Regions from separate parts of the Petroclostridium xylanilyticum genome, predicted to be linked through region 1. Evidence: predicted binding sites of a transcription regulator. Region 1 holds the regulator's gene; the other holds the start of a gene.
The links. The regulator Rex, encoded in region 1, represses fermentation and respiration genes when NADH is low (regulators of the CRP and FNR family bind a similar motif). The targets are predictions, from matches to a motif close to ATTGTTAANNNNTTAACAAT.
Positions count from the first base shown of each region.

Region 2: the regulator Rex is predicted to act here: its motif matches at 1,643-1,662, upstream of adhE (bifunctional acetaldehyde-CoA/alcohol dehydrogenase).

Region 1 covers NZ_NPML01000014.1:7,665-24,297, reverse strand. Annotated here, with positions in the region: gene tsaD (tRNA (adenosine(37)-N6)-threonylcarbamoyltransferase complex transferase subunit TsaD) at 1-863, shown strand, start outside; gene CIB29_RS09855 (methyl-accepting chemotaxis protein) at 1,697-2,947, opposite strand; gene CIB29_RS09850 (2-isopropylmalate synthase) at 3,178-4,551, shown strand; gene CIB29_RS09845 (aconitate hydratase) at 4,637-6,565, shown strand; gene CIB29_RS09840 (isocitrate/isopropylmalate family dehydrogenase) at 6,792-7,955, shown strand; gene CIB29_RS09835 (GntR family transcriptional regulator) at 8,062-8,742, shown strand; gene CIB29_RS09830 (redox-sensing transcriptional repressor Rex) at 8,998-9,636, shown strand; gene CIB29_RS09825 (Asp23/Gls24 family envelope stress response protein) at 9,649-10,476, shown strand; gene CIB29_RS18890 (hypothetical protein) at 10,589-10,822, opposite strand; gene CIB29_RS09815 (DUF6062 family protein) at 10,848-11,621, opposite strand; gene CIB29_RS09810 (DNA-3-methyladenine glycosylase family protein) at 11,786-12,655, shown strand; gene CIB29_RS09805 (DUF554 domain-containing protein) at 12,741-13,436, shown strand; gene CIB29_RS09800 (response regulator) at 13,647-15,269, shown strand; gene CIB29_RS09795 (cache domain-containing sensor histidine kinase) at 15,351-16,633, shown strand, end outside.
Region 2 covers NZ_NPML01000018.1:221,756-226,968, reverse strand. Annotated here, with positions in the region: gene CIB29_RS10955 ([Fe-Fe] hydrogenase large subunit C-terminal domain-containing protein) at 1-261, shown strand, start outside; gene CIB29_RS10950 (SpoIIE family protein phosphatase) at 258-1,430, shown strand; gene adhE (bifunctional acetaldehyde-CoA/alcohol dehydrogenase) at 1,728-4,334, shown strand; gene CIB29_RS10940 (zinc ribbon domain-containing protein) at 4,395-5,213, shown strand, end outside.

The sequences.
Region 1 (16,633 bases):
GAAAGCATGTTGAGATTATTAATGCAGTCATTCAAGATTCTCTAGAGCAGGCGGGAGTGACTTTCCGGGATATAGATGTCATTGGTGTTACATACGGTCCCGGCCTGGTGGGGGCTTTACTTGTGGGGGTATCTGCTGCCAAGGCGCTTGCTTTTGCGCTGGACAAACCATTGGTTGGGGTACACCATATTGAAGGGCATATTGCTGCAAATTATCTGGAACATCAGGATCTGCAGCCTCCATACATATGCCTGGTTGCTTCAGGAGGGCACAGCCATATTGTTCATATACAGGATTACAATACCTTTGAAATATTGGGACAGACCCGGGATGATGCTGCGGGAGAAGCATTTGACAAGGTTGCGAGGGTAATAGGTTTAGGTTATCCGGGAGGCCCTTTAATTGATAAGCTTGCAAAGCAAGGTAACAAGGATGCGGTAAAATTTCCAAAGGTAAGTTTTGATGATGGCAGTTTGGATTTTAGTTTTAGCGGAGTTAAAACGGCGGTACTAAATTATGTTAACAAATTGGAACAGAAGGGTGAAACGTATAATAGGGCAGACATTGCGGCAAGTTTTCAGAATGCAGTTGTTGAAGTACTTGTGGATAAAACTGTTGTGGCAGCACAAAAGCTGGGGATAAATACTATTGCCCTGGCAGGCGGAGTGGCTGCAAACAGTGCACTTAGACAGTTACTGGCAGAAAGGGCGAAAGAAAATGGTCTGAAAGTATACTACCCTTCACCCATACTTTGTACAGACAATGCCGCTATGATTGCCTGCGCAGCATACTACGAATTTATAGCAGGAAAAAGAGCAGACCTGGATCTGAATGCGGTGCCAAATCTGCGGTTGGGATATTGAGAAGCGGAAGAACGGGAAGCACGGGGACGGTTCTAATGCTTCCCGTCCCCGTGCTTCTTTCGACATTATGTTTATAATTTAATAAGTTGTCCACAGTAAAAAAATTGTTGAAATATGTCATGTGAATATTGTGGAAAAGCATTATTTTCCAAGAAAATAGGGATTTGAATGTTGTGGATAACTCTGTGGATATTGTGGATTACTTTTTTATGGATGTGTATAATTATGTTTTGCTTATGTTAATGGGATAGGAGAATATACCTGTTTCAATTTATAAAGTAGCCCGTAAAACCTCCGTTGTTTATCTCGGAGGATGTAAGGGCTTAATATATTAGCCTTTTGATATGGCTAATATATTAGAATTTTGCTATAATATAAGTGTCGCCCTAACGCTTTTTGTATGCAAGTCGCTGTTTTAGGAATGGTCGCATACAACCTATATTCCTAACTATGCAAGATTAGGTCAACGACACAACTACCTATCGTGGTAGCAAAGTTCTTCGACAACTGCATATATGAGGTTGCAAACAGTAATCCTTGATATGAAAATAGTGGGGAATGAACAGTGGGGAGTGGGGAGTAAAACCGAAACCACAGAAAAAGTCCGTTTTAGCAGGAAGAAGGGATGCGACTTGGGGACGGTTCGTCTGTCGAATGCGTTTTTCATGCGACTGAGGAACCGTCCCCATGTCGAAGCCCTGAGCAATCAAGCATATTTTCATCATTATTTGTGCCGGGTGCGCCCGGCGTGGCAGTTGATATGAAAATAGTGGGGAGTGAACAGCTGAAATAAATAAAGAGACTGGACAATCTGTCCAGTCTCTTTATTTATTTCAGCGAATCTTATATTTTTTCAAATTGGAACTTAACTCACTAACCAGCTTAGAGAGATTATCGGCAGCAGCTTTCATATCTTCTATTATATGAATCTGTTGTTCGGTAGTCGCAGCAACCTGTTCGCTGGAAGCGGCAGTTTGCTGGGAAATTGAAGATATGTTTTCAATTGCGTCAATAACATCATTTTTAGCTGAATCCATTTGAATCATTGCAGTATTGACATCATTAATTTTTTGAACAATCTTCAAAATACCGGCTGCTATATCGTCAAAAGCATTATTTGTTTTTCCTACAGCTTCATTTTGTTCAATAGAAGATTTTTTAATCGCTTCTACAGACTGTACGGCTAAAGTAGTTTCTTCCTGGATTGCAGCAACCAGGTTATTTATCTCTTCAGTAGACTGTCTGCTCTGATCTGCCAGCTTTCTTACTTCTTCTGCAACTACTGCAAAACCTCTTCCGGCTTCCCCGGCCCTTGCAGCTTCTATTGCAGCATTTAATGCAAGAAGATTAGTTTGTTCAGCGATGTTTTCAATAGATTCAACGAATAATCCTATATCTTTGGATTTGTTATTAAGGTTTTCAATAGTACCGAAAATTTGTTGGGTAATCTTATTATTTTCCTCGGATTTTTCTCTTAATACTTGTACTGCCTGAATGCCTGCATTATTTAGTTCCTTGATTACATTGGTTTCTGAAATGACACTTTTATAGCTTTCTGAAACCAGATTGATTTGCTCTGAGAGCTTATCTACAACAGTAACACCCCGTTGAGATTGAGCAGCCTGTTCAGAAGCACCTTTGGCGATTTCATCAATTGTAACGCTGATCTGCTCAATCGCATGTACTGCATTTTCTGCAGTAGTGTTTACCTGATATGAGGCATTGTTAATTGAAGATACCAATGAGAAAAAACGTTCAATGAGTTCTCTAATATCATGGAGTACAGCATTGACAACCGGGGCAACTTCTCCTATCATCTCATAATCTTTAGAAGTAATGAGTTTGGAATAATCACCCTGTTTTACTGCACTGATATCCTGAGAAAACTTTTTGATAATTTTGTTCATTTGATGTTTTAATGTAGAACGAACAATAGCAAACATAATAAAGTTTGAAATCAAAGTTGCGATGAAAACATTCCAGCTTTTAAAAATACCTCCTACAATAGCAGGGATCACAATTGCTATGGCAATAACCACTTTTGCAATTAAATCCGGCTGAACTACATCTTTTTTTTCTTTCATGGTATGTCCCCCTTGTATATTAAGTTATTTAACTTATTTGATACTTAATAAATATATTCTATATATTTTTAAAAAATCCTTCCTAAACATATTGGAGATTATATAATTTTTACAAAACTATAATTATTTCCTATAGCTATTGACTTTAGATGTATAATTGTATACAATAATACGAAAAAACATGTATAAAACGATACATATATACAAAATTGATGTAAGGGGGTCCTAATATGTTAGAGTTTAGTAAAAAGAGTAATACGTTGGAGCAGGCTGCTTACAAGTACAGTCTGCAGGATATTAAAGAACCGAATCTTTACCGTACGTTATTTCCTTATGATGAGGTTCCAAAGGTACCTTTCAACCACCGTCATGTTCCTTTCAATGTACCGGATGAAATATGGATAACAGATACTACTTTCAGGGATGGGCAGCAATCACGGGCACCTTATACGACACAGCAAATTGTAGATATTTTTGATATGCTTCATCGACTGAGTGGGCCAAAGGGGATCGTTCGTCAAACAGAATTTTTCCTTTATAGTGAAAAGGATAGAAATGCGCTATATAAATGTATGGAAAGGGGATATAAGTTCCCGGAGGTAACCACTTGGATCCGGGCTACCAAAAGTGATTTCCAGCTTGTTAAGGATATTGGCATCCAGGAAACAGGAATCCTGGTAAGCTGTTCGGATTATCATATTTTTAAGAAATTGAACATGACCCGAAGGCAGGCGGCGGACCATTACCTGAGCGTGGTCAAAGATGCATTGTCAATTGGAATAAAGCCAAGATGCCATCTGGAGGATATTACCCGTGCAGATTTTTATGGTTTTGTAGTACCGTTTGTAAATGAGCTTATGGAACTATCCCGGGAAGCAGGGATACCAATCAAAATAAGGGCTTGTGATACCCTGGGGTTGGGGGTATCTTATCCGGGGGTTGCACTTCCCAGAAGTGTCCAAGGTATTATCTACGGATTGCGTCATTATTCAGATGTGCCGGCCGAATTGTTGGAATGGCACGGCCACAATGACTTTTATAAGGGAGTTACAAATGCTGCCACCGCATGGTTATATGGTGCAGCCGCAGTCAACTGTTCTTTATTGGGTATTGGGGAACGCACCGGTAATGTTCCTCTGGAAGCCATGGTTTTTGAATATACAGGCTTGCGTGGAACTACTGATGGAATGGATATTTCTGTGATTACTGAAATTGCAGAATATTTTGAAAAAGAAATTGGGTATGAAATTCCTCCTATGACTCCTTTTGTGGGAAAAAATTTCAACGTTACAAGGGCAGGCATACATGCAGACGGTCTGTTAAAAGATGAAGAGATCTATAATATATTTGATACGGCAAAACTGCTTAACAGGCCTCCGATGGTGGCAGTAACCAACCTTTCGGGGCTGGCAGGAATTGCGCACTGGATCAATAGCTATTACAGGCTGGAAGAAGGGCAAAAGATTGATAAGAAAGATCCATTGGTTGCTAAAATGAAAGAGTGGGTAGATGCCGAATATGAAGGCGGGCGGATCATTGCGATAAGCGATGAGGAACTGGAAACACTGGTGAATGAGTATGCACCGGGGAGATTTACAAAATAATTGAGAATTATAAATAAATAATGTACAATATTCAATGGACAGTGAACAATTCTCAATTATCAATTCGAAAACGGGGGGTTAAACAATGGGATTAAATTTAGCACAAAAAATTATAAGAGATCATTTAGTAAGCGGTGAAATGGTTGCAGGGAAAGAGATTTCCATAAAAATAGACCAGACACTAACGCAGGACTCGACCGGAACGATGGCGTACCTTCAATTTGAAGCTATCGGTATACCTAGAGTCAAAACAAAGAAGTCGGTAGCATATATAGACCATAATACACTGCAGGCTGGATTTGAGAATGCAGATGACCATAAATATATACAGACAGTAACATCAAAGCATGGGATTTATTTTTCCAGGCCGGGAAATGGAATCTGTCACCAGGTACATCTTGAGAGATTTGGTGTTCCGGGAATGACATTGTTGGGTTCTGATAGCCATACACCAACGGGTGGAGGTTTGGGTATGCTTGCAATAGGTGCAGGAGGCCTGGATGTAGCTGTAGCAATGGGTGGAGGACCCTACTACCTGACAATGCCAAAAGTATGTAAAATTGAGTTGAAAGGTAAATTAAAACCGTGGGTAGCAGCGAAAGATATTATTCTTGAAGTATTAAGAATACTGTCGGTAAAAGGCGGCGTAGGGAAAATAATTGAATATTCAGGAGAAGGTATAAAATCTCTTACTGTACCGGAAAGGGCAACTATTACAAATATGGGTGCAGAACTGGGAGCAACCACTTCCATCTTTCCAAGTGATGAGATTACGTATGAGTTTCTAAAAGCCCAGGGAAGGGCAGGGGATTGGGTAGAACTGCTTCCCGATAGTGATGCAGAGTATGATGAAGAAATTACAATTGACCTGAATGCGTTAGAGCCGCTGGCTGCAAAGCCGCACAGTCCTGATAATGTAGATAAGGTTAAAAATATAGGCAAGATCAAGGTAGATCAGGTGGCAATCGGTAGTTGTACCAACTCTTCTTATCTTGATATGATGAAGGTTGCCAAAATTCTAAAAGGAAAAACAGTGCATCCTGATGTAAGCCTTGTCATTGCACCGGGTTCCAAACAGGTGCTGAATATGCTGGCACAAAACGGGGCTCTGGCGGATATGGTAGCTGCAGGAGCGAGAATACTGGAGTCTGCCTGCGGACCTTGTATCGGTATGGGGCAGGCACCTTGCAGTGATGCCGTATCTTTGAGAACCTTTAACCGGAACTTTGAGGGCAGAAGTGGCACTGTTTCAGCAAAAGTATATCTTGTAAGCCCGGAAGTAGCAGCAGTAAGCGCGATTACCGGGGTGTTAACAGATCCAAGAGAGTTTGGAGAAGCGCCTGCCGTAGATATTCCTTCAGAATTTTTAATAAATGATAATATGGTTGTAGCACCTGCACCGGAAGGTGTAGAGGTGGAAGTGGTCAGAGGACCTAATATCAGACCGTTCCCGGTAAATGTTGAACTGCCTGATGTGGTAAAAGGAAAGGTGCTGATTAAGGTAGGCGATAATATTACCACTGACCATATCATGCCTTCAAATGCAAAGCTTCTTCCTTTCAGGTCGAATATACCATATTTGTCAGAATTCTGCCTTACTCCTTGTGATGCTGAATTTCCAAAGAGGGCTAAGGAAAATGGTGGCGGATTTATTATCGGCGGTGTGAATTATGGACAGGGGTCCAGCAGGGAACATGCTGCACTTGTACCTCTTTATCTTGGGGTTAAAGGCGTTATTGCAAAATCTTTTGCACGAATTCACATGGCTAACCTGATAAATTCCGGAATTTTACCATTGACATTTGATAATGAACAGGATTATGATACTATAGGCATGTATGATGAACTGGTAATGGAAGATGCCATCAGCCAGATTAAGTCTGGAAATCCTATCATCATAAAAAATGTTACTAAAGAAAAGGAGATCAAGGTAAATATTTCTTTATCCGAACGACAGAGGGAAATTATTCTTGCAGGAGGACTGCTGAATTATACAAGGAAATTAAGTGAATAATATTCTTCATTATATAAATTACACTTAATACATTACATCAAGGTAAGTATCATCATATATTCCATGTTTTGCCGTCGGCTTATACCGGCATCCGTGTACTTTACATTGTCTCTTTTAGTTCACGGTTCACAGTAAAAGCTATTAAATCGTTTACTACTGTGAACTGAGAACTGTTAACTGTGAACCATATAGTATAGAAATATTATTGAAAATGGGGGGATTACATATGAACGAAATTATTACAGCGGCTACCGAGAAATTTGCAAGGTTAATTGAAGAACAATTAAAAAGAGTAGAAAAAATGAAGCAGGAGAAGGATTTTATCCAGTATGACAAATTGGATAAGATTATTATCGGCATTGTAGGTGGAGATGGTATCGGGCCTGCAATTACAAATGAAGCACATCGAATTTTAGAGTTCCTATTAAAAGAAGAAGTTGAAAAGGGTAAAGTAGCATTTAAGGTTATTGACGGCTTAACAATAGAAAATCGTGTGAAAGCAATGAAGGCAATACCCGATGATGTATTACAGGAACTAAAGGAATGCCATGTAATATTAAAGGGTCCTACAACCACCCCAAGGGCAGGTGATCCATGGCCTAACATTGAGAGTGCCAATGTTGCAATGAGAAAAGAACTGGATCTTTTTGCAAATGTTAGACCGGTAAAAGTTCCGGATAAAGGGATTGACTGGACGTTTTTCAGGGAAAATACCGAAGGTTCTTATGTTCTGGGAAGTAAGGGCTTTCATGTAAATGACGATATTGCATTTGATTTTACCGTAACGACTACAGAGGGTACGGAAAGAATTGCAAGGGCAGCTTTTGAATATGCTGCTAAAAACGGCAAAAAGCGTGTTACCGTCGTTACCAAGGCAAATGTAGTGAAAACTACCGACGGGAAGTTTTTAAACATATGCCAAAACATAGCCAAAGAATATCCCGGAATAGAAGTAGATGACTGGTATATTGACATTATGACTGCAAAGCTGGTAGATGAAAAAAGAAGGACGCAATTCCAGGTATTTGTACTGCCTAACTTATATGGAGACATTCTGACTGATGAAGCAGCTGAATTTCAAGGCGGGGTAGGTACTGCAGGCAGTGCAAATATAGGAAAACGCTACGCTATGTTTGAAGCAATTCATGGCTCAGCTCCCAGGATGGTAGAAGAAGGCAGAGCCAAATATGCAGACCCAAGCAGTATTATAAGAGCAGGCGCTATGCTGCTGGCACATATTGGGTATACAGAAAAGGCACAAAAGCTTGAAAAAGCATTGGATATCTGTATGCATACTGAAAAGAAACTGGTTGTTACCGGTAGGGACACAGGGGCAACCGGGGCACAATTTGCAGACTATATTATGGAAACAATTCAATCATTGGATTAAGATTTAGATTGAGATTCATATTCAGATTCAGATTATAGACTATAAAAATTTAATTTTTATTTTATCTGAATCTGAGTCTGAATCTTTATTTACGGGGGAAGTGTCGATGCGAAAAATAGAAATTGATCAAGATAATGAAAACTATTCATTGAGGGCTAAAGTATTCAAAGAACTGGAAGAAGATATACTAAACGGCAAGTTTCAACCGGGAGATAGTCTAATAGAAACAAAGCTTTCTGACGAACTGGGGGTAAGTCGTACTCCTATTAGAGAGGCAATTAGACAGTTAGAGCTGGAAGGTTTAGTGAAAACTGTTCCAAATAAAGGTGCTATTGTATTAGGAGTTTCCACGCAGGACATTGAAGATATTTATACAATACGTATGTTAATTGAAGGGCTTGCAGCACGGTGGGCAGCGGAAAAAATTACTTCCGAGGAGATAGAGCAGCTAAAAGAGTCGGTGGAATTGTCAGAATTTTATACAAACAAGAACGATATGCAGCATCTTCAAAAGCTTGACTCGAAATTTCACGAGCTGATATATGAAGCATGTAAAAGCAAGCCTTTAAGACATACTCTATCTACATTCCACCATTATATAAAGAGAGCGAGAGGCACTTCTTTTGAAACCCCGGGTAGAGCAAAAAAAGCATTGGAAGAGCATAAGGCAATACTTCAGGCAATTATTGACCGAGATGGTGACAGGGCGGAAAAACTTACCTATGAACATGTAAAAAATGCAAGTGCGAACTTGATAGCGCGAATAAAAATGAATAATGAAATTTAATACGGCGGAGGTAGTCTGGAAGGACTGCCTTCTGCATTTATTTGTGTTATTGTGAGGAGCAAAACCATGTGAATTTGTTTAAATGTAAAAAGTGAGGTAATACTACATAACGTAGCAGCATTGTTAGAGGAGATATACAGATATTGACAATATATTAACAATAATGTATAATTAGTCAGACATGTTGTGTCAGGAGTTTAAATTGTTTTTTACGAAACTGGCACTATTATTGTGATGTAAAAGGAGTGATGGCACATGAATTATAATGAAAAAAAGGTGTCTATAGCAGTTGTTAGAAGGCTTCCGAGGTACTACAGATATCTGGAGGAATTATTAAAAAATGATATTACCAGGATATCTTCAAAGGAACTAAGCCAGAGAATGGGTGTCACCGCTTCGCAAATTAGACAGGATTTAAATTGTTTTGGTGGATTTGGTCAGCAAGGCTACGGATATAACGTAGAGTCATTATATAAAGAAATAGGCAATATATTAGGTTTATATAATGGTTATACCACTATTATTATCGGTGCAGGTAATCTTGGGCGTGCGCTGGCAAATCACACTAGTTTTGAAAGAAGGGGATTTAGGTTGGTTGGCATATTTGATGTCAACAGGGAAATTGTAGGTAAGGAAATTCGTGGAATTAAAATAATGCATATGGATGACCTGGATGACTTTATGAAGTCGAACAAAGTTGATATTGGTATTCTTGCAATTCCTAAAGAGGGTGTCTCCGAGGTTGCACAGCGTCTGGTTAAACTTGGAATAAAGGGATTGTGGAATTTTTCATATACCGATCTTAATTTAACTGGTCCCGTACAAGTGGAAAACGTACACTTAAGTGACAGCTTAATGACGTTATCATATAAGATTACTCAAAATATGGAATAATGAGAGGTTAGTATGAAAATAGTTGCTTTTATAGGAGCTAGTGGTTCCGGTAAGAGTTATAGGGCAATGTGGGTAGCAAAGGAGAATAATATTGATTTTATTATAGATGATGGGTTGCTTATTAAAGGCAATAGGATAATAGCGGGCTTCTCTGCGAAGAAGGAACACACTAAGCTGGCTTCGGTAAGGCGGGCGCTTTTTATTGAACCTGATCATGCACAACAGGTTATAGAAGCTATAGCCACTGAGAATCCCTCCGGTATATTAATCTTAGGTACCTCTTTAGGTATGGTGGAAGCAATCATTAAAGCTTTGAATTTACCACCGATATCAAAAGTGATTTATATAGAAGATGTTGCTGACCAGGAGGAAATTGAAAAAGCCAGGACAGCGAGAAGGGTAGAGGGAAAACACGTTATTCCGGTGCCTACCTTTGAGATAAAAAAGGATTTTTCAGGCTATTTTATCGATTCATTAAGAATTTTTCGACGCAGGGGTAAGGATGAAGATCCTCTTGTTATTGATAAGTCGGTCGTGAGACCTACATTCAGCTATATGGGCGATTATACCATCTCTAATCAGGTAATCTATACAATATGCGAATATGAAATTACCAAAATTCCTCATGTAACTAAAGTAAATAGGATATGGCTGGAGAATAAATCCTCCGGTTTGATAATTAATATAGTACTCACGTTCAATTATGGTATTATTCTTCATTCAGCAGCAAAAGAAGTTCAGGCAAAGGTAAAAGAAGCCGTGGAAAAATATACGGCTATTAATGTCCTTGCGGTCAATATTACTATAAAGACCCTTGTTGTACAGCAGGAATCGGATTGAGGTTAAGGTTTGCATACTTCGCTGCTTCTTCGACTGTTAAAATGACCTCGAGACTTTTCGTTTTCCTGAGAAGTGCGACAAACGAGAACTGTCCCTTGTCGCACTTGTCGCACTATTTAATACGATTAATACTATACCCTATTTGCCTTAATGCACTAACAATCTCATTTTTGCTTACTACCCTAGCGTCATAGACAACAGTTATACTCTTCCTTGATGGCTTGATTATTACCCTGCCTATACTGTTGAGTGATGTTATCTGATTTTTGATTGCATGAATATTTTCTTGGTTAAGTTTTCCTGCGTTAACAATAATTTCCGTAGTTTCTATTCTTATTACCTCCAATTTTAATATGCTTTTGTTTTTTTTATTACTCTAATCGCGAATAGCCAACTATCTTTTCAATACTACGCGGAACAGCATCTTTGGAATTCCCCCAAGGTGCATCATTGTATCTATAGTCAAATTTTTTGGTAAACCAGTTTACTTCCTGCTGTACACGCTGAAGGTGTTCCAATTGGAGCGGAAGCAGGTCAAGAAGGAATAAGGATAAGTCCTGCTGCCCAAGGTGTTTTTTTGCACCTTCTAATAATATTTTAAAGTGGTGGATACAAAAACCCTTAGAATTTTTAAAAATACCTTTAAACTCTTCTTCTTTTTTCCAGAGATAAAATATCACATCTATATATCTTTCCATAGTATGTGCAACTTTTTCACAAATAACACATTTATGTTCTAAATCATCAATAAAATTTACAAGTTGCTCAGTTACATTTATAGATTGAGAAGATTTGGATGAAAATTTATTTAAGAGATTTTTAGCCAGATGCAGGTTGCTCTCCTGACGGATTGCTTCCAACTTTCCTTTAAAATAAGAAGATAATTTATGATTAGTTTCTGACAAATGTGTATCGATGATTAAAGCCAGGCTTAACCGGTTTTTCTGTCCGTATAGAAGCTTGAAATGCTTGTTACAAAAACCTTTCTCGTTAGATTCTATTCGACTATCCGGCTCCATCATCGAAGGGCCTAGTGTGTATTCAACCGCATCATCTTCAAGTTTTTTTTCCAAGATACATATTGGACATTCACAATCAGTCCGAAATGCATCCATGACAGGGATGGTATATATTTTTTCCTTCATTTGTTCTCTGCCTTTCTATTAGTGGGGAGTGGACAGTGGAGAGTGGGGAGGATGCAATCCAGGTTTCCATTCTATACTGCACTCTAACACCTTGGTTTATTTATTACTTATTATTTGTTATTATAAATGATAATGAGCAAAATATAAAGGGGTGGAATAATGGCATGAAAGCATATCAATATAATAATCAAGTGGTAATAGAAGGCATCAAGGACTTCAACCTTACCCACACTTTTGAATGCGGCCAATGCTTTAGATGGGATAGAGAACAGGATGGCAGCTACACAGGAGTGGCATATGGGAAGGTAATTAATTTAAAAATTAATAAAGGTTTACTTGTTATCAAAAATACCCGTCTGGAAGATTTTCATAATTTTTGGAAGTACTACTTTGACCTGGAAAGAGACTACGGTGCAATTAAAGACAGATTGAGTAAGGATGAAGTTTTAGAAAGAGCGGTTAGTTATGGTTGGGGCATACGCATATTAAATCAGGAAACATGGGAATGTCTTGTTTCATTTATCATATCATCCAACAATATTATTCCAAGAATTAAAAAAATTATAAAAAATATTAGTGAGAGGTATGGACAACCTATAGGGTTTGGTGATAAAGTTTATTATAGTTTCCCACAGCCGCAGGATCTATATAATAAAACAATGGATGACCTTGCTTTTTGTAGAAGCGGCTACCGGTGTAAATATATTTTGGATGCAGCCCGTGCGGTTTGTGAAGGGCGGATTGTACTGGACCAATTGAAGGAACTGGATTCTTCAGCGGCAAGAAAAGAGTTGATGAAAGTACAAGGGATAGGTCCCAAAGTAGCAGATTGTATTCTTCTGTTTTCTCTGCAAAAATATGATGTATTTCCCACAGATGTTTGGGTAAGGAGAGTAATGGGACATTTCTACCTTGGCGAGGATGTTTCAATAAAAGACGTGCAAAGGTATTCGGCTGAACAATATGGTAACCTGGCAGGTTTTGCACAACAGTATTTGTTCTACTATGCACGGGAATTAAAGATAGGAAGATAGAGCGACAGGGGACGGTTCTCGGTTGTCGCATTACTGGCGTGGCGGTTGATATGATATTTTATGAGAGGGACGGAGGTTTTGAAATATGATGGGTACTATAGTAAATTCTGCAGCGGTAATTGGAGGTGGGCTGATTGGTGCTACGGTTGGAGGAGCAATTAAGGACAAGTATAAAAATACAATTATGCAGGGGATAGGTCTTTCTGTAATTATCATTGGACTATCAATGGCACTAAAAGGACAAATGATACTACTTACGATTTTCAGCCTTGTTATTGGGGCAATTATTGGAGAAATGGCAGATATAGAAGATAAGCTGGACAGGTTTGGAAAGTGGATACAGGGACTTTTACACAGGGATGGGAAAGCAAATACTTTTTCTGAAGGATTTGTTATTGCAAGTCTTGTTTATTGTGTCGGGTCTATGGCGATTGTAGGTTCTATTGAAGATGGAATACGTCACAACCCTGATATTCTCTATGCAAAATCTGTCCTGGACGGCGTATCCGCTGTGGTATTTGCTTCTACTTTAGGTTTCGGGGTCATGTTTTCATTTATCCCTGTTTTGATTTACCAAGGCGCTATTACATTGCTTGCTTCTTATCTTCAACCTGTCCTTATGGACTGGGTTGTTACCGAAATGTCAGCAGTGGGCGGAATTCTTATTGTCGGGATAGGACTTACAATGCTTGAAATTAAAAAAATAAAAGTGGGGAATTTGCTTCCGTCCATTTTTATTCCTGTGATATACGGCATTATTGTTACTTTTGTTATGCGGTAGCATGATAGAAAAATTTTAAGCTACTTATACATGATAAAAATTTAGAAACTCTAATTTAAGCAAACAAAGCTTAATTAGAGTTTTTCCTTTATTATCTTTTGACTTAATCAATAGGTATTATTATAATATTGTTTAAAGATACTTTCCGGTTATACCTCGATTAGCATTTTATCGCACTTTAAAACCCGGACTGAATATAATAGGAGTGTTATGATGTACAAATTAATTCTTGTAGATGATGAAGAAGAAGTAAGAAAAGGTATTCTTCAGAAGATTGAATGGGCGAAGTATGGCTTCGAGATTGCAGGAGAAGCCGAAAACGGCAGGGAGGCATTGGAAATTGCCGAAAAAACCATGCCGGACGTTGTGATAACCGACATAAAAATGCCTTTTATGGATGGGATAAAATTGGCCGAACAGTTGCGCGAAAAGTTTCCTACTACCAAAATTGTCATATTGACCGGTTTTGATGAATTTGAATATGCTCAGAAGGCTATTAAGCTAAATGTAGTGGAATATGTGCTAAAACCTGTTTCATCCCATGAAATGATAGAAATACTCGTAAAGGTTAAATCCCAAATCGACAAAGAGATAGCCGAAAAAGAAGATATGCAGGCTTTAAGGGAACATTACAGGAAAAGCTTGCCTGTCTTAAAAGAAAAATTCCTGACTTCACTCATTACAAGCAAACTGGGAAAAGCTGAAATTAAAGAAAAGTCACAAAGCTACAATATCAATTTAAATGGAAATGGTTTTGTTGCATCCATTGTGAGTATTGACTACCATACTGTCAATTCTGAGTCTACGGCTTTTAATATGCCGGAAGATAAAGGGCTTTTAAATTTTGCCGTATTGAACATCAGCGATGAAATTGTTAATAAATATAACCTGGGGACGGTATTTTTACACAATGACCATATTGTCATTATAACCGTTTGTGAGGAAGATGACAGTGATACTGTCATGAATAAAACCCTTTCCGCTCTTGAAGAGATACGGCAGAGTATCGAAAAATTCCTGAAATTCACGGTAACAATTGGCGTAGGCACGGTCTGCAACGATATTGTTTTTATAAAATATTCCTATCAAAATGCTGTATTGGCTCTTGATTACAGGCTAGTTTACGGAAATAACAGGATCATCTGGATAGAGGATGTCGAGCCCCGGTGTGTGGATAAGATAGAGTTTGACGAACTTAAAGAGCACGCGCTTACCAGTTGTATAAAAGTAGGCACAGCTAAGGAAATTACCGAAACTATCGATAGTTTGTTTGAAGAAATTACTGACGTTAAAGCTTCCTTCAAAGATTACCAGATATATCTGCTGGAAATGTTGACAACCGTTCTTAAGGCCGCCAAGGGTTCCAATGTCGATATGGCAGATGTCTTCGGACCAAATTACAATCTGTTTGTTGAACTGTATAAATTTAATGATATTGAGGCGGTCAAGGATTGGCTTACAGGAATCTGTATCAAAATAATGAGCTATATTTCTAAAGACAGACAGGATACATGCAAGCTTCTGGCAGAAAAGGCGAAAGAATACGCACAAAGCCATTATCATGAAAGTGATATCACCATTAACAAGGTTTGCAAATGCCTGCACATCAGTCCTGCTTACTTTAGTTCCATATTCAAGAAGGAAACCAAAATGACATTTATGAACTACCTTTTGCAAATAAGGATGGAGGCTGCGAAAGAGCTGTTAAGGACAACCAACATGAAGACTTTCGAAATTGCCGAAAGGGTGGGATATTCAGAACCGAACTACTTTAGCTACTGTTTTAAAAAGTACTTGGGTATTTCTCCTACCGAATACAGGAACAGCTTTTAGAAAAGAATCTATCACTTAAAAAACCTTGTGTTTGATGCCTGAGATATGCACTCGAAGATTCTTTTACAAGGAGATGAGCGATTGAAAAACAAGGTAACCGCATATATAAAGAATATCTTTGCAATACTGGTTAATAGTTTAAAGATTAAAAGCATACAGTTTACCATTACGACATCTTTTGTACTTATTACAATTCTGGCTATGCTATTTGTCGGAATTACTCTTTATAATAAATTTTCCAACACAGCAGAACAAAACGCTTCCATAAATACCCGGCAAATCATAGAACAGGTTCATTTAAACATGGATTATTATCTTAAGAGCATGATACAGATATCTAATTCAGCAGGCAACCTGTTAAATACAGACCAGGATGTGCCTAATTATAAACTTTTAGATCAAATGAATGTAATTCTTAACACGAGGGAAGATATTGTTACTCTAGCTATATTTTCTAATCAGGGGGATCTTGTTATAGCAGCGCCATTTTTCAGGCTGAAAAATAAAATCGATTTAACCGGACAGGACTGGTTTAAGGCAGCTGTAGAAAAACCTCAAGAGCTTTTTTTTTCTTCACCCCATGTCCAAAACCTGTTTGAAGGGCAGCATAACTGGGTGGTGTCGTTAAGCAGGCAGATTACTTTTAACGCAAAAGGTCAAAAGATGAATGGGGTATTGCTGGTAGATATGAACTTTCGTGCAATAGACCAGCTATGCCAGATGGTAAGCCTCGGGAAAAAAGGTTACATTTACATAATTGATTCAAACGGCAACATTGTTTACCACCCGCAGCAGCAGTTAATCTATCTGGGCTTGAAGAATGAGAATAATACTGAAGTGGTAAAATATGCCGATGGAAGTTATTTGGAAGAATTAAGCGGAGGAAAAAGATTAATAACGGTAAAAACTGTAAACTATACCGGGTGGAAGATAGTAGGAATATCGTATATGGATGAGATAGTGGCGACAAAAAAAGAAATAAGCAACTTTGTGAAATGGATTTTATTTTTTGGTTTCTTTTTTGTAATCTTTATTTCCGCACTTGTTTCCGCAAAAATATCTCAGCCTGTAAAGCGACTGGAGAAATCCATGAAAATGGTTGAAGAAGGCAATTTTGATATCAATATTGATGTCCGGGGAGGGGATGAAGTAGTAGAGCTATCCAGGGCATTTAATCTAATGATTGCCAGAATAAGGTATCTTATGAATCAAATAGTCCTTGAACAGGAAGCAAAGAGAAAAAGTGAACTGAATGCCCTTCAGGCTCAAATCAATCCCCATTTTTTATACAATACGTTAGACTCAATTGTGTGGATGGCGGAAAACGGAAAAAGCCAGGATGTTATTACCATGGTTACGGCATT
Region 2 (5,213 bases), on a different contig from region 1:
GTCGTACAGTCTATACTGTATATCAAAGAACAGCAATTGATTATAGCAATAATGACTGATATATCAAAAGAAGAGAAGCAGCAGCAGCAAATGTACAAGGTCCGCTCCGAGACAATAGACATAGCTCAGAAAGTTATAGAAAAACAAATGCGGGTGGCACAGGAAATTGCTAGTTTGCTGGGGGAGACAACGGCAGAGACAAAAATAGCACTGACAAAACTTAAAAAATCAATCCTATCAGATATTGGTGAAGAGCAATGAGTTTATTTATTGAAGCAAGCTTTGAAAGCTTAAATAAGTACAATGAAGAATTGTGCGGCGATAAAGTGGAAATTATTAGGAATAGAGATTCTGTAATTGCTGTACTTGCAGATGGATTGGGAAGTGGTGTTAAAGCCAATATACTGGCTACATTGACAAGTAAAATCATAGGGACCATGCTGGTACATGGTGCAAGTATTGAAGAAGCAGTGGAGACAATCGCAAGTACACTTCCGGAATGTAGGGAAAGAGGAATAGCCTATTCAACATTTTCAATATTACAGATTTTTAATTCGGGGGATGCATATCTTGTAGAATTTGATAATCCTTCTGTGCTTCTCCTCAAAAAAGGGAACTTTGCTGATATACAAAGGCAGATCAGAACAATCAAGGGTAAAATAATAAAAGAGAGCAGGTTCAGGGTTGTCCCCGAAGACCTGTTTGTTATGATAAGCGATGGCGTAATTCATGCCGGGATAGGTGGAACGTTAAACCTGGGTTGGCAGTGGGAAAATGTAAAGGAATATATCCAGAGGGTATACAAACCGGATACTACAGCTAAAAATCTTGCAAAACTTCTATTATCGGTTTGCGATAATTTATACATGCAAAAGCCGGGGGATGATGCAACCGTAGTTGCTGTAAAAGTAAGAAATCCGATGACAGTCAGTGTAATGGTAGGACCTCCGGTAGACCGGCAGCAGGACCGCTATGTTGTAGATAGATTCATTGCCCAAGAAGGAAAGAAGGTTGTATGTGGCGGTACCACTTCACAAATTGTAAGCAGGGAGTTGGGAAAAGAGATTATAACTAATTTTAATTATTTCAACCCTTCCATACCTCCTGCAGCAGAGATAGAAGGAATAGACCTAACAACGGAGGGTGTTTTAACCCTGGGGAAAACGTTGGATTACCTGAAAAAATACTGTTCCTCTGAGAGTACCATGCAGGATATTCTCAAATTGAACCAAAAGGATGGAGCATCACAACTGGCCAAGCTCTTACTAGAGCAAGCTACAAAAGTTAACTTTTTTGTTGGAAGGGCCATGAATCCCGCTCACCAAAACCCTGGGCTTCCACTAAACTTAAGTATAAAACTCAAGCTGGTTGACGAAATGGCCGAATGCCTGCGGGGACTGGGGAAGGAAGTAAACGTAGAGTATTACTGACAATATTAAATAATAAGCGTAATATGAAAATAGCTTGGAGTCATGAAATATATGATGTTACCCATCCAAGGCAAATATAGCATTGAGGAACTGGTCCCATGTCGAAGTCCTGACCAAGTCATACAAGATGCTTAGTACATTATATATAATATCAAAATGTTATTTTTTTAACAATATATATTGACAAATAATTAACAATGTTTTATAATATAATTGTTAAATAATTAACAATAACTAAAAATAAATAGCCATTATGCTATTTGACATAAATACAATTTTCAAAAGGAGGTTTTTATAATGACAGAAAAAGTATTAATCAATGAAACAACAAAAGAAGAAACTGTAAAACAAACTATAGATAACCTGGTATCAAGAGCGCAGACAGCGTTAAATAAATTTATGGAGTTAGACCAGGAACAAGTTGATAATATTGTCAAAGCCATGGCCATGGCAGGTTTAGACCAACATATGCGCTTGGCCAAAATGGCTGTTGAAGAGACAGGTAGAGGTGTATATGAAGATAAAATTACTAAAAACATCTTTGCCACAGAATACATTTACCATAGCATAAAATATGACAAGACTGTTGGAATCATCAGTGAAAATGAACTTGAAGACTATGTGGAAGTTGCTGAGCCGGTAGGGGTAATTGCCGGAGTAACACCGGTGACCAATCCAACATCTACAACAATGTTTAAGTGCATTATTTCAATGAAGACCAGAAACCCTATCATCTTTGCATTCCATCCTTCTGCACAGAGGTGCAGTGCTGAAGCGGCCCGAATTGTAAGAGATGCTGCTGTAAAAGCAGGAGCACCGGAGGATTGTATTCTTTGGATAGAAGAGCCTTCACTGGAGGCAACACAATTATTAATGAATCACCCAGGGGTAGCATTAATTCTTGCAACCGGTGGTTCCGGAATGGTTCAAGCCGCATACAGCAGCGGAAAGCCGGCACTTGGGGTTGGGCCGGGTAATGTGCCTTGCTATATAGAAAAGACTGCTAATGTTAAAAGAGCGGCTACAGACCTTATCATTTCAAAGACTTTTGACAACGGAATGATATGTGCTTCCGAGCAGGCGGTAATAGTAGATAAAGAGATAGCACAAGAATTTGAAGCTTTTATGAAAGAAAACAAATGCTATTTCCTAAACAAGGATGAAATAGCAAAAGTAGAAAAACTTGCAATTGATGAAAAGAAATGCGCAATGAATGCGGCAGTAGTAGGACAATCGGCTTATACCATTGCAAAAATGGCAGGTGTAGATGTACCTCAGGATACCAAGATTTTGATTGCGCAACTGGAGGGTGTTGGACCACAATACCCATTATCCCGTGAAAAACTAAGTCCAATACTTGCATACTATATTGTAGAAAATGCCCAACAGGGAATTAAAAGAGCAGAAGAAATGGTTGAATTTGGAGGATTAGGTCATTCAGCCGTAATTCATTCAGAAAATGAAAAAGTAATAGAGGAATTTTCAAAGAGAATCAAGGCAGGAAGGTTAATTATAAATTCTCCATCCAGCCATGGGGCAATAGGAGATATTTACAATACTAATATGCCTTCTCTAACACTGGGTTGCGGTTCTTTCGGAAGAAACTCCACTACTTCCAATGTATCGGCAGTAAACTTAATCAATAAGAAAAGAGTGGCAAGGAGAAGGGTCAATATGCAATGGTTTAAGATTCCTGAAAAAATATATTTTGAATACGGTTCAACTCAATACCTGGAAAAAATGCCTGATATCAGCAGGGCATTCATTGTTACCGACCCGTATATGGTGAAATTGGGATATGTAGATAAAGTATTATATTATCTCAGAAAAAGACAACAATATGTGCATTGTGAGATATTTTCCGAAGTTGAGCCCGACCCATCGGTAGACACCGTTAAGAAGGGCTGCGACTTGATGAATAAGTTCCAACCGGATGTAATTATTGCACTAGGCGGGGGTTCGGCAATGGATGCAGCAAAAGGAATGTGGTTGTTCTATGAGCATCCTGAAACCGACTTTAACTCTCTAAGATTAAAGTTTATGGATATAAGAAAGAGAGTGTTTAAGTTCCCAAAACTGGGTAAAAAGGCAAAAATGGTTGCCATTCCTACCACTTCGGGGACAGGTTCGGAAGTAACTTCATTTGCAGTTATAACCGACAAAGAAAAAAATGTGAAGTATCCTCTGGCAGACTACGAATTAACCCCGGATGTTGCCATTATAGACCCTGATTTTGTAATGACCGTACCGCCTTCGGTAACTGCCGATACCGGGATGGACGTATTAACCCATGCAATTGAAGCTTATGTTTCTGTACTGGCTTCTGATTTTACCGACGGTTTGGCAATCAAAGCCATCCAAATGGTATTTGAATATCTGCCAAAAGCATATAAAAACGGAAATGACCGTGTAGCAAGAGAAAAAATGCACAATGCATCCTGTATTGCAGGAATGGCGTTCACAAATGCATTTTTAGGAATCAACCACAGTCTTGCACACAAGCTGGGAGGAGAATTCCATATTCCTCATGGAAGAGCCAATGCCATTCTCCTGCCCCATGTAATAGAATACAATGCACAGAAACCAAGCAAGTTTGTATCCTTCCCGAAATATGAAACTTTCATCGCAGACAAGAAGTATGCAGAAATTGCAAAAGCGCTTGGTTTACCTGCATCAACAACAGAAGAAGGAGTAAAGAGCTTAATCAAGGCTGTAAAAGACTTAATGAAAGAAATCAATGTGCCATCAACCATCGCTGAATGTAAAGTAGACAAAAAGCTATTTATGGCGAAGGTACCAGAACTAGCTGACAAGGCCTTTGAAGACCAGTGTACCACTGCAAACCCAAGGATGCCGTTGGTAAAGGAACTTGAAGAAATCTATATTCGAGCTTACGGCAAATAAGAATAATGTATTGTTGAATCTCAATTTTTTAGTTACCTGTTAGGTTAAGGATGAATTTCTATGCCAATAAAAACAATAACTCTAAAACTTCATAATCCCAGCAAACGTAAGCGTCAAATTATAGATCAGGCCATGCTCAACTATTCCCGTGCCTATCAGTATCTCCTTGATAAGGCCCACGCACAAATAGAAGAGATACGAAGGGACTATAAAGATAACAAGGGAAATTATAGGGCAATTAACATTGCCAAGTGGGTGGATAAAGAGCTCAGTAAAGAGCTCAACCAGTTCCACGTTCAACCCTTTAAAGATGCCTTAAAGATAGACTTTGGCATGACGCTGGCAAGCTACTTGAGTTTAAATGAAATCCGGCAGGATGCCAACTATCCTATCGCATATTTATCCGACCGGGATTTGGAGAAAAGCTATAACGATGCAATTAATGGATTGGAGAATGGCAGTAAAACGTTAGACGAATGTGAGCGGGAAATAAAAAAAATAGTAAAAAAGAATAATGTGTTAAAACCGTTATTCTTTTGCCGCTATGCTGCTAACAGGGATTATTGTTTACTATATGATGCAAAAAATAACAGGTATTATGCAAAACTTTATCTTATGAATGTTAAGGATGAAAAACGAAAAGAAATAAATAGCAATAACGAAATAGAACTTAGGTACATTCATAAGGATAGCAATATATTGGAAAGCAGCGGGAGAAAGGAAAGATTTATATTAGTTCCACTTTCTTTTGGTCAGTGGCAAGAGCAATATCTCAAAAAGGCATTAGACACTCCTGAAATCCTTAAAACAGCAAGACTTATTAAGAAAAAGGGCGATTATTACCTATCTATCAGTGTTGATACCGGTGAGGCTGAAAAA